Regions from separate parts of the Pantoea sp. E956-1 genome, predicted to be linked through region 1. Evidence: predicted binding sites of a transcription regulator. Region 1 holds the regulator's gene; each other region holds the start of a gene.
What was found. Region 1 encodes sigma-54, which starts transcription at its own class of promoters, with help from an activator protein. Its sites were predicted from a motif close to GTTGGCACANNTTTCGCTNT; they were not measured.
Positions count from the first base shown of each region.

Region 2: glnA (glutamate--ammonia ligase) is a predicted target of sigma-54. The motif match lies at 3,308-3,327, and genes of this name have one in related genera.
Region 3: glnK (P-II family nitrogen regulator) is a predicted target of sigma-54. The motif match lies at 1,079-1,098, and genes of this name have one in related genera.

Region 1 is NZ_CEUYZP010000005.1:56,895-61,695, reverse strand. It holds gene lptC (LPS export ABC transporter periplasmic protein LptC) at 1-353, shown strand, start outside; gene lptA (lipopolysaccharide ABC transporter substrate-binding protein LptA) at 328-879, shown strand; gene lptB (LPS export ABC transporter ATP-binding protein) at 885-1,610, shown strand; gene rpoN (RNA polymerase factor sigma-54) at 1,659-3,092, shown strand; gene hpf (ribosome hibernation promoting factor) at 3,114-3,401, shown strand; gene ptsN (PTS IIA-like nitrogen regulatory protein PtsN) at 3,554-4,033, shown strand; gene rapZ (RNase adapter RapZ) at 4,081-4,801, shown strand, end outside.
Region 2 is NZ_CEUYZP010000016.1:102,570-107,370, reverse strand. It holds gene glnG (nitrogen regulation protein NR(I)) at 1-552, opposite strand, end outside; gene glnL (nitrogen regulation protein NR(II)) at 560-1,609, opposite strand; gene glnA (glutamate--ammonia ligase) at 1,749-3,158, opposite strand; gene typA (ribosome-dependent GTPase TypA) at 3,597-4,801, shown strand, end outside.
Region 3 is NZ_CEUYZP010000015.1:71,282-76,082, forward strand. It holds gene AC0T7J_RS23695 (SmdB family multidrug efflux ABC transporter permease/ATP-binding protein) at 1-892, shown strand, start outside; gene glnK (P-II family nitrogen regulator) at 1,150-1,488, shown strand; gene amtB (ammonium transporter AmtB) at 1,523-2,809, shown strand; gene tesB (acyl-CoA thioesterase II) at 2,859-3,722, opposite strand; gene AC0T7J_RS23715 (YbaY family lipoprotein) at 3,913-4,470, shown strand; gene AC0T7J_RS23720 (MGMT family protein) at 4,508-4,801, opposite strand, start outside.

The sequences.
Region 1 (4,801 bases):
ATGAACTGAGCTGGTTCGACAATCCGGTCATGACCACCTTTGATGAGAACAAAATCCCTACCTGGACGTTACGCGCGGATAAAGCAAAGCTCACCAAAGATCGTATGCTTTACCTGTATGGCCATGTTGAACTGAATACGCTGACGCAGGATTCTCAGCTTGAGCGGATCAAAACCGATAACGCCCAGATTAATCTTGTCACTCAGGACGTTACCTCTGATGACCAGGTGACATTGTATGGCCGCAGTTTTAACTCCACCGGCATGAAAATGCGCGGCAATTTACGGACAAAAAACGCCGAGTTAATCGAGAAGGTCAAAACCTCTTATGAAATTCAAAATGAACAAAAATAGCCTGAAGCTTTTAGTGGCCAGCCTGCTGCTGGCAACCAGCGTTCCGGCGCTGGCTCTGACCGGTGACTCGGACAAGCCCGTCAACATTGACTCGCAGAATCAGGCGCTGGATTTGCAAGGCAATGTCGCGACCTTTACCGGCAATGTCATCGTGACGCAGGGCTCAATTAAAATCACGGCAGATAAAGTGGTGGTGACCCGTCCGGGCGGCGACAGTAAGAAAACCATCGTAGACGCCTACGGTAATCCCGCCACCTTCTATCAGATGCAGGACAGCGGTAAGCCGGTACAGGGCCATGCCGCCAAACTGCATTACGAACTGGCTAACGATTTCGTTGAACTGACCGGCAATGCCTTCATTGAGCAGCAGGACAGCAACATCAAAGGCGATCGTATTACCTACCTGGTGAAAGAGCAGAAAATGCAGGCTTTCAGTCAGGGCCAGAACAAGCGCGTCACGACTGTACTGGTGCCGTCGCAACTTCAGGACAAAGGTTCGTCCAACAGCGGAAAGAAGAGTAACTGATAGCTATGGCCACATTAATCGCAGAAAACCTGGCGAAGGCATATAAGGGCCGTCGCGTGGTAGAAGATGTCAGCCTGCAGGTAAAATCCGGCGAAATTGTCGGCCTGCTGGGCCCGAACGGTGCCGGTAAAACCACCACCTTTTACATGGTGGTGGGCATTGTGCCGCGTGACGCTGGCCGCATTATTATTGATGATGAAGATATCAGCATCCTGCCGCTGCATGCGCGTGCGCGTCGTGGCATCGGCTATCTGCCGCAGGAGGCATCGATCTTCCGTCGCCTCAGCGTCTACGATAACCTGATGGCGGTCTTGCAGATCCGTGACGATCTGACCGAAGAGCAACGCCAGGATCGCGCCCGTGAGCTGATGGAAGAGTTTCACATTGAGCACCTGCGCGACAGCATGGGCCAGGCACTTTCGGGGGGGGAGCGACGTCGTGTTGAGATTGCGCGGGCGCTGGCGGCTAATCCTAAATTTATCCTGCTGGATGAACCTTTTGCCGGTGTTGACCCCATCTCCGTTATCGACATTAAGAAAATCATTGAGCATCTGCGTGACAGCGGCCTCGGTGTGCTGATTACCGACCATAACGTACGCGAAACGTTAGCGGTCTGTGAGCGGGCTTATATCGTCAGCCAGGGTCACCTGATCGCGCACGGCACACCGAATGAAATTCTTGCGGATGAGCAGGTTAAGCGGGTTTATTTGGGTGAAGAGTTCAGACTCTGATAAGGTGTCGTTAATACCGATGTTTACCTGGGAACGATCATCCTGTCTATGAAGCAAGGTTTACAACTCAGGTTCAGCCAACAGCTGGCAATGACTCCGCAGTTGCAACAGGCGATTCGCCTGTTGCAACTCTCTACGCTTGAACTCCAGCAGGAGCTTCAGCTTGCGCTGGAAAGTAATCCGCTGCTGGAGCAGACTGACCTGCATGAAGAGATCGATTCACGGGAGTCTTCAGAGGCCGAGGCGCTGGATACACGTGAAGCGCTTGAGCAGAAAGAGATGCCTGATGAACTGCCGCTGGATGCAACCTGGGATGAGATCTATACCGCGGGCACGCCTTCCGGCACCGGCACCGATTACCAGGATGATGAGTTACCGGTTTATCAGGGCGAAACGACGCAGTCGCTGCAGGATTATCTGATGTGGCAGGTCGGCCTGACGCCTTTCAGTGATACCGATCGCGCCATTGCCACCTCTATTGTCGATGCTATTGATGACACCGGATATCTCACCGTTTCGCTTGAGGAGATCCTTGACAGCATAGGTGATGATGAGCTCGAAGCGGATGAAGTTGAAGCGGTGTTGAAACGCATTCAGCGCTTTGACCCGATTGGTGTCGGCGCGCGCGATCTGCGTGACTGCCTGCTGGTGCAGCTTTCACAATATGCGCCCGAAACGCCGATGCTGGCAGAGGCGCGCCTGATCGTCAGCGAACATCTCGATCTGCTGGCAAACCACGATTTCCGCAGCCTGATGCGGGTCACGCGCCTCAAAGAAGAGGTGCTGAAAGAGGCGATGCTGCTGATCCAGTCGCTGGATCCGCGTCCGGGTCAGTCAATCAACACCGGCGAACCAGAATATGTCATTCCCGATGTGCTGGTGCGCAAGGTCGGCAGCCGCTGGACGGTTGAACTCAATGCCGATAGCGTGCCTCGTCTGAAGATCAATCAGCACTATGCGGCAATGAGCGGCGCGACGCGGAACGACAGCGACAGCCAGTTCATTCGCAGTAATCTGCAGGAAGCCCGCTGGCTGATTAAGAGTCTGGAAAGCCGCAATGATACGCTGCTGAAAGTGACACGCTGTATTGTTGAACAGCAGCAGGCCTTTTTCGAGCAGGGTGAAGAATTTATGCGCCCGATGGTGCTGGCGGATATTGCCCAGGCCGTTGAGATGCACGAATCGACCATCTCCCGCGTTACCACGCAAAAGTATCTGCACAGCCCGCGTGGCATTTTTGAACTGAAGTACTTTTTCTCCAGTCACGTTAATACGGAAGGTGGCGGTGAAGCCTCCTCTACCGCGATTCGAGCCCTGGTGAAAAAATTAATTTCGGCGGAAAATCCAGCCAAACCCTTGAGCGACAGTAAACTGACCTCCATGTTATCTGATCAGGGGATCATGGTGGCACGGCGTACCGTCGCCAAATATCGTGAGTCTTTATCCATCCCGCCATCGAACCAGCGTAAACAACTGGTTTGAAAGAAATGAGAAGGAAGACCTATGCAGCTGAACCTGACCGGGCAACACGTTGAAATCACTCCACCTCTGCGTGAATTCGTCAACGGTAAATTTGCCAAACTGGAACACTATTTTGAACATATCAATCAGGTCTATATTGTCCTGAAGGTTGAGAAAGTCACGCAGGTGGCTGACGCAACACTACACGTGAATGGTGGCGAGCTGCACGCCACATCAGAAGCGGAAGATATGTATGCGGCCATTGACGGACTGATCGATAAGCTCGCCCGTCAGCTGACCAAACACAAAGATAAACTGAAAAAACACTAACCTTCACGCTAGCGACGCGCGCCTGGCGCGCAGAGCCGACAGGATGGGGCGGATAATCCGCCCCGTTTTGTCATCTAAGCAGGCGCCGTTTGTCACACGCGTCAATACGCGCTGGCGTTGAATGGCCTGGTGAACACGCAAGTGAAACGATAATGAACAACGATCTTACACTGGAATTGAGCACAGTGCTTTCGCCAGACTGCACCCGCAGCGGCGTCCACTGCCAGAGCAAAAAACGTGCGCTGGAAATCATCAGCGAACTGGCCGCTAAGCAGCTCAACCTGCCGCACCAGACGCTTTTCGAAGCGATTCTGACCCGCGAACGCATGGGCAGTACCGGTATTGGTAACGGGATAGCCATCCCGCACGGCAAGCTGGAAGAGGATACGCTGCGTGCGGTTGGGGTGTTTATCAGCCTCGAACAGCCGATTGCGTTTGATGCCGTTGATAACCAGCCGGTCGATCTGTTGTTTGCCTTACTGGTTCCGGCTGACCAGTGCAAAACACATCTGCACACCCTGTCACTGGTGGCAAAGCGTCTGGCAGATAAAACGGTTTGCCGTCGTTTGCGCGCAGCGCAGAGTGATGAAGAGCTCTATGCCATTATTACGGAAGTCCAGTCGGAGCAGTAACGCGTCTTTACCGGCCGGGTGCCGGTTTTAAAACGGGAGAGAAGGTCATGGTGCTGATGATCGTTAGCGGTCGTTCAGGCTCGGGGAAGTCAGTGGCGCTCCGTGCGCTGGAAGATATGGGGTTCTACTGCGTTGATAACCTGCCGGTCGTTCTGCTGCCTGAGTTAGCTCACTCGCTGGCTGAGCGCAATATTTCGGCGGCGGTCAGCATCGACGTGCGTAATATGCCTGAATCCCCGGAAATTTTCGAAACCGCCCTGAATAATCTGCCCGACACATTTTCACCTCAGCTGCTGTTTCTCGACGCCGATCGCAACACCCTGATTCGTCGCTACAGCGATACGCGCCGTCTGCATCCCCTCTCCAGTAAAAATCTGTCGCTGGAGAGTGCGATTGATGAAGAAAGCGATTTGCTGGAGCCGCTGCGTTCGCGTGCCGATCTGATCATCGACACCTCAGAGATGTCGGTGCATGAGCTGGCAGAGATGCTGCGTACCCGCCTGCTGGGCAAGCGTGAACGTGAGCTGACCATGGTGTTTGAGTCGTTTGGCTTCAAGCATGGCATCCCGATTGACGCTGACTATGTATTTGACGTGCGTTTTCTGCCCAACCCCCACTGGGATCCCAAACTGCGCCCGATGACCGGCCTCGATCGCCCTGTGGCGGCTTTCCTTGATCGCCATACTGAAGTGCATAATTTTATCTACCAGACGCGCAGCTACCTTGAACTCTGGTTGCCGATGCTGGAGACCAACAACCGTAGCTATC
Region 2 (4,801 bases), on a different contig from region 1:
GTGGCGATGCAGCGCATGGGCCACCAGCTCTTTACCGGTACCGGACTCGCCGTTGATCAGCACACTGATCGACGAGCGCGATAATCGCCCGATGATGCGAAACACATCCTGCATCGCGGGCGCTTCACCGATGATATCGGTAGTGGGTCCGCTGACCGGCTGATTACGCGGCTGTTGCTGCTCCTGATAGTGGCTGATAGCACGCTCGATCAGCGCAACCGCTTCATCAATATCAAACGGCTTGGGCAGGTAATCAAAGGCACCCTGCTGGTAGGCGCTGACGGCGGCGTCCAGATCAGAATGCGCCGTCATTATGATGACCGGAAGCATCGGATGACGCTGTTTAATCTGTTTCAGCAGCGCCAGGCCATCCATACCGGGCATGCGAATGTCTGACAGTAAAACGTCCGGGGTCTTGGTTGAGAGGGCATCCAGCACCTCGCTTGCGCTGTCAAAAGTCGCACAGCTCAAACCGGCTCCAGTGAGCGCGCGTTCAAGCACCCAGCGGATGGAGCTATCGTCATCGACGATCCAGACTATCCCTCGTTGCATAGAAACCTCACTGGCGAATAGGCAGGTAAACCGAGAATTCGGTGTGTCCCGGCCAACTGTTAAATTCTATTTTTCCTGAATGTTGATCAATCAGGCTACGGGCGATGGAGAGGCCTAAACCGGTACCGCCTTCGCGTCCGCTGACCATCGGATAAAACAGCGTATCCTGCAGCTGGGCCGGAATGCCGGGGCCATCATCTTCAATATCAATACGTGCCACCAGGCGATAACGCGTGCCGTGCAGCGTCAGCTGGAAAGCCGTGCGGGTGCGGATAATAATGGTGCCGCCATTGTCGCCCAGCGCCTGAAGCGCATTGCGCACCACGTTAAGCAGCACCTGTTCAATCTGATCGGGATCGTGCGGCAATTCCGGCAGGCTGGGATCATAATCCCGTACCAGCGAGACATTATCCGGCAGCTCCATCGACACCAGATTGACCACCCGTTCGGCCACCTGATGAATGCTCTGCGTGATGTGCATGCCCGGCTGCTGCGGTCCCAGCAGACGATCAACCAGATTTCGCAACCGGTCGGCCTGTTCAATAATGACTTTGGTATATTCATTCAGCGAGGGATCGGGCAGGGCGCGGGATAGAAGCTGTGCCGCGCCGCGCAATCCTCCCAGCGGATTTTTAATCTCATGGGCCAGGCCGCGAACCAGATCGCGAGCGGCCACCTGCTGGGCGTGCTGTAACTGCTCCTGACTGAGACGACGCTGATTATCCATCGGCGCCATTTCCATCAGGATTAAGCCATCGGGTAACCGCTGGGCGGTCAGCGACATAATGTGCGCGCGACCATCTACCACCAGCGTGACCTCACTGTCAGTAAATCCCTGGCCAGCCTCAAGACTCTCGCGCATCACCTCGATATTCAGCGAAAAGTAGCCGGTTAATTCCGGTAACGGCGTGCCGAACAATTTGCGTGAGCTTTGCGCCAGTAATTGCTGCGCCGCCGGGTTGGCGTAATGAATAACCAGATCGTTATCCACCAACAAAATACTGTTGATTAATGCGTTGAGAATCTGCCCTGCATCGGGCAGAGAGCCAGTTGCCATACAACGTTCCTCTGCACTAAAGAGGTGCATTTTAGTCTTTAAGCCGAAAAGAGGGCGAATGAACGGTGAATTCGCGGAGAAAAAAGCCCATCCGAAGATGGGCTAAAAGTTTCCACGGCAACAAAAAACGTCTGACCAGTTAAACGCTGTAGTAAAGCTCAAACTCAACCGGGTGTGGCGTCATGCGAACGCGATCCATCTCTGCTTTACGCAGTTCGATGTAAGCATCGATCGATTCGTCAGTGAATACACCGCCGCGGGTCAGGAACTCGCGGTCTTCGTTCAGTGCATTCAGCGCTTCTTCCAGAGAGCCTGCAACTTTTGGAATCTCAGCTTCTTCTTCCGGTGGCAGGTCATACAGGTTTTTGTCCATCGCATCGCCAGGATGGATTTTGTTGATGATGCCATCCAGGCCAGCCATCAGCAGTGCGGTGAACGCCAGGTATGGGTTAGCCGCTGGATCCGGGAAGCGCGCTTCGATACGACGCGCTTTCGGGCTGGCAACAACCGGAATACGGATTGAGGCTGAACGGTTACGGGCAGAGTAAGCCAGCATAACCGGTGCTTCGTAACCCGGGACCAGACGCTTGTAAGAGTTGGTGGTCGGGTTCGCCAGGGCGTTGATCGCTTTAGCGTGCTTGATGATACCGCCGATGTAGAACAGCGCCATTTCAGACAGGCCGCCGTACTTATCGCCGGCAAACAGGTTCTGGCCACCTTTGGAGAGTGACATATGGCAGTGCATGCCTGAACCGTTGTCGCCAAACATTGGCTTCGGCATAAAGGTCGCGGTTTTGCCGTAAGCGTGCGCAACGTTGTGAACCACATATTTGTAGATCTGAATTTCGTCCGCTTTTTTGGTCATGGTATTGAAGCGGGTTGCCACTTCGTTCTGACCCGCGGTCGCCACTTCGTGGTGATGCGCTTCAACAACCAGGCCCATCTGCTCCATGGTCAGACACATGGCAGAACGGATGTCCTGTGATGAGTCAACCGGTGGAACCGGGAAGTAGCCGCCTTTCAGACCTGGACGGTGACCTTTGTTACCGCCTTCGTACTCTTTACCGGTGTTCCATGCTGCTTCGATATCGTCGATGGCAACGTGTGAACCGGAAGTCGATGAGCCGAAACGGATGTCATCGAACAGGAAGAATTCTGGTTCTGGTCCAAACAGCACGGTATCCGCGATACCGGAAGAGCGCAGGAAATCTTCAGCGCGCTTAGCGATAGAGCGTGGATCGCGGTCGTAGCCCTGCATGGTGCCTGGCTCGAGGATGTCACAACGGATGATCAGCGTAGAATCTTCGAAGAAAGGATCCATGACCGCCGTGGTGGCGTCAGGCATCAGCACCATGTCTGATTCGTTAATGCCTTTCCAGCCGCCAATAGACGAACCATCGAACATTTTGCCTTCTTCGAAGAAGTCAGCGTTAACCTGGTGAGCAGGGATCGTAACGTGCTGTTCTTTACCTTTGGTATCGGTAAAACGCAGGTCAACAAACTTAACTTCATGCTCGTTCATCATCGAGAGAACGTGTTCAGCGGACATACTCAACTCTCCTGGAAAGGGTCTTTCATTATCTACATGGCGAGGAAACGTCGTTTCCGGAATACGTTGCGGGAAAACAACTCCCTGACCTACCTCTTCCGGCACGCTCTTCAACCGACATCTGTCTGGCGTTTACGCTTGATTTAAATAAAGCGAATTCTGTGCCAACTTTTTTGATGTTGCTTAAATCGCCTTGTGGTGCACCTTTTTGTCATAAAGCGGCTGCACCACGATCGTTTTATTGCACCATGGTGGTGCTTAGTGGTCATCCGGTGGCACTATTTTGGTGCATAGGACCAACTTAGTGCATTTTCTGCACCGGTAACAGGGCAAATTGGCCTCCATGCAATAAACTTTCAGTGAAAAGTGTGATCGTGTTCAGTCTTCCGCTTAATCAGTGTACAATAACGCGCTATTTCTAATGCCTGAGGCAAAGCTGTGATCGAAAATTTGCGTAACATCGCCATCATCGCGCACGTTGACCATGGAAAGACCACCCTGGTTGACAAACTGCTGCAACAATCCGGTACTTTTGATGCCCGTACCGAAGCAACAGAGCGCGTGATGGACTCCAATGATTTGGAGAAAGAGCGTGGGATTACCATCCTCGCAAAAAACACCGCCATTAAGTGGAATGACTACCGTATCAACATCGTTGATACCCCGGGACACGCCGACTTCGGTGGTGAAGTTGAGCGCGTCATGTCCATGGTGGACTCGGTGCTGCTGGTTGTAGATGCGATGGATGGCCCTATGCCGCAAACCCGCTTCGTGACCAAAAAAGCGTTCGCGCATGGTCTGAAGCCGATTGTGGTTATCAACAAAGTAGACCGCCCTGGTGCGCGTCCGGATTGGGTTGTTGATCAGGTATTTGACCTGTTCGTTAACCTGGATGCTACTGATGAGCAGCTCGACTTCCCTATCATTTTCGCCTCTGCGCTGAATGGTATTGCAGGTCTTGAGCACACCGACATGGCTGACGATATGACCCCGCTGTATCAGGCGATCGTCGACCACGTTGCACCTCCGCAGGTTGAGGCTGACGCCCCACTGCAGATGCAAATCTCTCAGCTGGACTACAACAACTACCTGGGCGTGATCGGCATTGGCCGTATCAAGCGCGGTAAAGTTAAGCCTAACCAGCAAGTCACTATCATTGATAGCGAAGGCAAAACCCGTAACGGTAAAGTCGGTAAAGTCCTGACTCACCTGGGTCTTGAGCGTATCGACAGCGACCTGGCAGAAGCGGGCGATATCATTGCTATCACCGGTCTGGGCGAGCTGAACATCTCTGACACCATCTGTGATCCACAGAACGTGCAGGCGCTGCCAGCACTGAGCGTTGATGAGCCAACCGTAACCATGTTCTTTAACGTCAACACCTCACCGTTCTGCGGTAAAGAAGGTAAGTACGTGACTTCACGTCAGATCCTTGAGCGTCTGAACAAAGAACTGGTTCACAACGTGGCACTGCGCGTTGAAGAAACCGAAGATGCTGACGCGTTCCGCGTATCAGGTCGTGGTGAGCTTCACCTGTCAGTTCTGATCGAAAACATGCGTCGTGAAGGTTTCGAACTGGCGGTATCCCGTCCGAAAGTTATCTTCCGCGAAATCGATGGCCGTAAACAGGAGCCATTCGAGAA
Region 3 (4,801 bases), on a different contig from region 1:
TGAGCCGCTGATTGAGCTGACCACTCAGCAATCGATGCTGCAGCAGGCGGTAGTTTCAGGCGAGCGTATTTTTGAACTGATGGATGCCGCACAGCAGCAGTATGGTGCCGATCAGCGCCCGCTGACTTCAGGTCATATCACCCTGAACAATCTGAGTTTTGCCTACCGCGAAAACCGCGATGTGCTCAGTGATATCAATCTTGAGGTTGCCCCACGCGAGTTTGTGGCGCTGGTGGGACATACCGGCAGCGGTAAAAGCACGCTGGCGAATCTGTTAATGGGTTACTACCCGGTGACGCGTGGCGAGATCCGCATTGATGATCGACCCATTAGTGACCTGAGCCATGCCGTGCTGCGACGCGGTATTGCGATGGTGCAGCAGGATCCGGTGGTGCTGGCCGATACGCTGCTGGCGAATGTGAGGCTGGGACGCGATATCAGTGAAGAGGCCGTCTGGACGGTGCTGGAACAGGTGCAGCTGGCGCCGCTGGCGCAGGCGTTGCCGGAGGGGATTCATACCCGGCTGGGCGAGCAGGGCAACAATCTGTCGGTCGGGCAGAAGCAGCTGCTGGCACTGGCCCGGGTGCTGGTTGATCTGCCGCAGATACTGATCCTCGATGAGGCGACAGCCAATATCGACTCTGGCACGGAGCAGGCCATTCAGCAGACGCTGACGGCCCTGCGCCAGCACAGCACGCTGGTAGTGATTGCTCACCGCCTCTCAACGATTACTGAAGCGGACAAGATTCTGGTGCTGCATCGTGGTCGCGTAGTCGAGCAGGGCACCCATCAGCAACTGCTGGCGATGCAGGGGCGTTACTGGCAGATGTATCAGCTGCAACAGGCAGGCGAAGATCTGGCATCGGGCGTCGCTGTAACAACTGAAAGCTGACTTGCACCTTTTTTGCGCGCTTTTATCAGATTAATCTGTATAAATGCACTCCTTTGACGCCTTAAGCACCAAAGGAGTGCAGCCCTATGCTGCCATTCCCGCTCCGTGACCTCTCTGTTTGTAATCCTCTTTAAAGCATCCCTTGCCGCGTCTCGCCTGAATAACTGATTACCGTTATTTTCACACTCTGGCACAGGCTTTGCTTATATCCCTGCGTGTCCGTAAACGTTACTTATTTACTCGCTGGAGGGGATCCAATGAAGCTGGTTACCGTCGTAATTAAGCCATTCAAGCTGGAGGATGTGCGTGAAGCTTTATCCTCTATCGGCATTCAGGGACTGACCGTCTCCGAGGTGAAAGGTTTTGGCCGTCAGAAGGGCCATGCAGAGCTTTATCGTGGCGCAGAGTACAGCGTGAACTTCCTGCCTAAGGTCAAAATTGATATCGCTATTGCCGACGATCAGTTAGACGAAGTGGTGGATGTCATCAGTAAAGCGGCTTACACCGGCAAAATTGGCGACGGTAAAATTTTCGTAGCTGAACTGCAGCGCGTCATCCGTATTCGTACCGGCGAGACCGACGAAGCCGCTCTGTAATAAAGACTCAGTACTGTGATGGGATGGAATAAAAATGAATAGAATTTTCGCTAAGTTGGGCCTCACCAGCCTGGCACTGTTACCCTCACTCGCGATGGCTGCGCCTGCCGTTGCGGACAAGGCTGATAACGCATTTATGATGATTTGCACCGCGCTGGTGCTGTTTATGTCAATTCCAGGTATCGCGCTGTTTTACGGTGGTTTGATTCGCGGTAAAAACGTGCTGTCGATGCTGACCCAGGTTGCCGTCACCTTCTCACTGGTCTGCGTGTTGTGGATGGTTTACGGCTATTCACTGGCGTTCAGTGAAGGCAACGCATTCTTTGGCAGCTTTAACTGGGTGATGCTGAAAAACATTCAGCTGACCGCCGTCATGGGCAGCTTCTATCAGTATATTCACGTCGCGTTCCAGGCCTCGTTTGCCTGTATCACGGTGGGCCTGATTGTCGGTGCTATCGCTGAACGTATTCGCTTCTCTGCTGTACTGATTTTTGTCGGCGTCTGGCTCACCCTGGCTTACCTGCCTATCGCGCACATGGTGTGGGCTGGTGGTTTCCTGGCACAGGATGGCGCGCTGGACTTTGCTGGCGGCACCGTGGTGCACATTAACGCCGCTGTTGCCGGTCTGGTGGGTGCTTATCTGGTGGGCAAACGCGCGGGCTTTGGTAAAGAGGCCTTCAAACCACACAATCTGCCGATGGTATTCACGGGTACTGCCATTCTGTATGTCGGCTGGTTCGGTTTCAACGCCGGTTCTGCTTCTGCAGCAAACGAAATCGCGGCGCTGGCCTTCCTGAACACCGTTGTCGCAACAGCGGGCGCGGTATTGTCATGGACCTTTGGCGAGTGGGCGGTACGTGGTAAGCCTTCGCTGCTGGGTGCCTGTTCAGGCTTTATTGCCGGGCTGGTAGCGATTACGCCTGCCTGTGGTTATGTCGGCGTCGGCGGTGCATTAATCATCGGTCTGGTCGGCGGACTGGCGGGACTGTGGGGCGTGACCACCCTGAAAAAATGGCTGCGCGTGGATGATCCCTGCGATGTGTTCGGCGTGCATGGCGTGTGCGGCATTGTCGGCTGTATCCTGACTGGCGTGTTTGCCTCCTCTTCACTGGGCGGCGTTGGTTATGCAGAGGGTGTCACCATGGGCCATCAGGTCTGGGTACAGCTCTTCAGCGTGGGCCTGACTATCGTCTGGTCAGGCGTTGTCGCCTTCATCGGCTTCAAGCTGGCTGATTTGATTGTCGGTCTGCGCGTTCCGGAAGAGCATGAGCGTGAAGGTCTGGATGTAAACAGCCACGGCGAGAATGCTTACAACCAGTAACGGATGGGCACTAAAAAGATCAATCGGGGGCGAGCAATCGCCCCTTTTTTTATTCGCTGCGCTGACGCATCACTCCTTCCTGAACCGTTGAGGCCACCAGCACGCCCTGCTGATTGTAGAACTCGCCCCGGACAAAACCCCGTGCGCCTGACGCCGACGTACTGACCACGCTATAGAGTAGCCATTCACTGAAGTCGAACGGGCGGTGGAACCACATTGAGTGGTCGATAGTCGCGACCTGCATGTCTGGCTCTAAAAAGCCTTTACCGTGCGGCTGGAGCGCGACCGGCAGGAAATTGAGATCGGAAGCGTAGCCGAGCAGATATTGATGGATACGTAAGTCGTCGGGCAGCGGGCCGGTGGCGCGGATCCAGACCTGGCGCTCCGGCTTATCCACATGACCCCGGAGAGGATTGTGAATCTGTACCGGACGGATCTCCAGCGGACGCTCAGCAATGAATTTTTCACGGAGCTTTTCTGGCAGCAGATGCGCCATTTTCTGCGCCATCGCCTGTTCAGTTAACAGATTCTCGGGCCCCACCACCTGTGGCATTGGATTCTGATGTTCAAAGCCGCTTTCCGGTGACTGGAACGAGGCGGTCATATAAAAAATGGGCTGCCCATTCTGAATGGCACTGACCCTACGTGCGCTGAAACTTTTGCCATCACGCAGCGTTTCAACATCGTAAATAATCGCTTTCTGACTATCGCCGGGCCGCAAAAAATAGCTGTGAAACGAGTGAATAATGCGATCTTCAGCAACGGTTTGCTTTGCGGCATACAGCGCCTGACCCACCACCTGACCGCCAAACACCTGACGCAGACCAATATCTTCGCTCTGGCCGCGATATAAACCTTCTTCCAGCTTCTCCAGATTTAATAAATTCAGCAGATTTTGCAGTGCCTGACTCATGGCGCGTTCCTCAATATAGTGACCTGCTCAGTGTGAAAGATCGGACCAGTTGACGTCAATCAGACTTTCTACATTGTCGGTGCCAGGCAAAATTTCATTTTTGTGCCAACATTAAGGGCATACGGCGAGTGAAGCGCTGTAAGCAGGATTCGCTGCCGACAATCATTTTGATCAAATGGAGACGACATCAATGAAACTCAGGCATGTGTTCAGTGGAGTAGTTATGGCGGTTGCTGTTGTAGGATGCGCCGACAAGAGTAAACCCGTGCCAACGCCCACTCTGGGTTCTGCGGTTGCAGGACAGACGGCGGCGATTGCGCAGCCTAACGTAAGTGGTTCAGTCTTTATCCGCCAGCGCATTGCGCTGCCGCCGGATGCGGTGTTAACCGTGACGCTCTCTGATGCGTCCGTTGCCGATGCACCCTCAAAAGTGCTGTCGCAGCGCGTGGTACGTACCGAAGGCAAACAGGCACCGTTCCAGTTCGTGCTGCCGTTTAACCCAGCCGATATCCAGCCTGGTGCACGCATTCTGTTAAGCGCAGCCATCTCAATCGACGGTAAGCTGGCCTTTATCACTGAAGGCGTGAAGCCGGTGATCAACCAGGGTGGTACCAAAGCAGAGCTGGTGCTGGTACCAGTACCGTCAATGGCGATGCCAACCCAGCCGGGCGCAACAACGACCGTTCCTTCGACTTCACCGACTCAGGTGACGCCGTCCGCTGCGGTTCCTGCTCCAACCCGTTTGTAATCTCTTTTCGGGGCGACATTGTCGCCCTTTTTCCTGTCTAAAATCGCCAGCGATAAGCCTCAAGCTCGAGCTGTCCGTCATCACTCACCTCTATGCCTTCCGCTTCCAGTGCATCCCGCTGCCGCAACAGACGGTCACCCTGAAGAGAAATGGTGCCGTGTCGGTTTACGACGCGATGCCAGGGAAGGGTCGTGCCCTCGGGTAAGCGGCTCAGCACGCCGCCAACCTGACGTGCCGCGCGCGGAGAACCGGCCAGCAGCGCAACATCGCCATAGGTGGCGACGCGGCCAGGCGGAATAGCGGCAACAATTTGCCAGATGCGTTGCTGGAA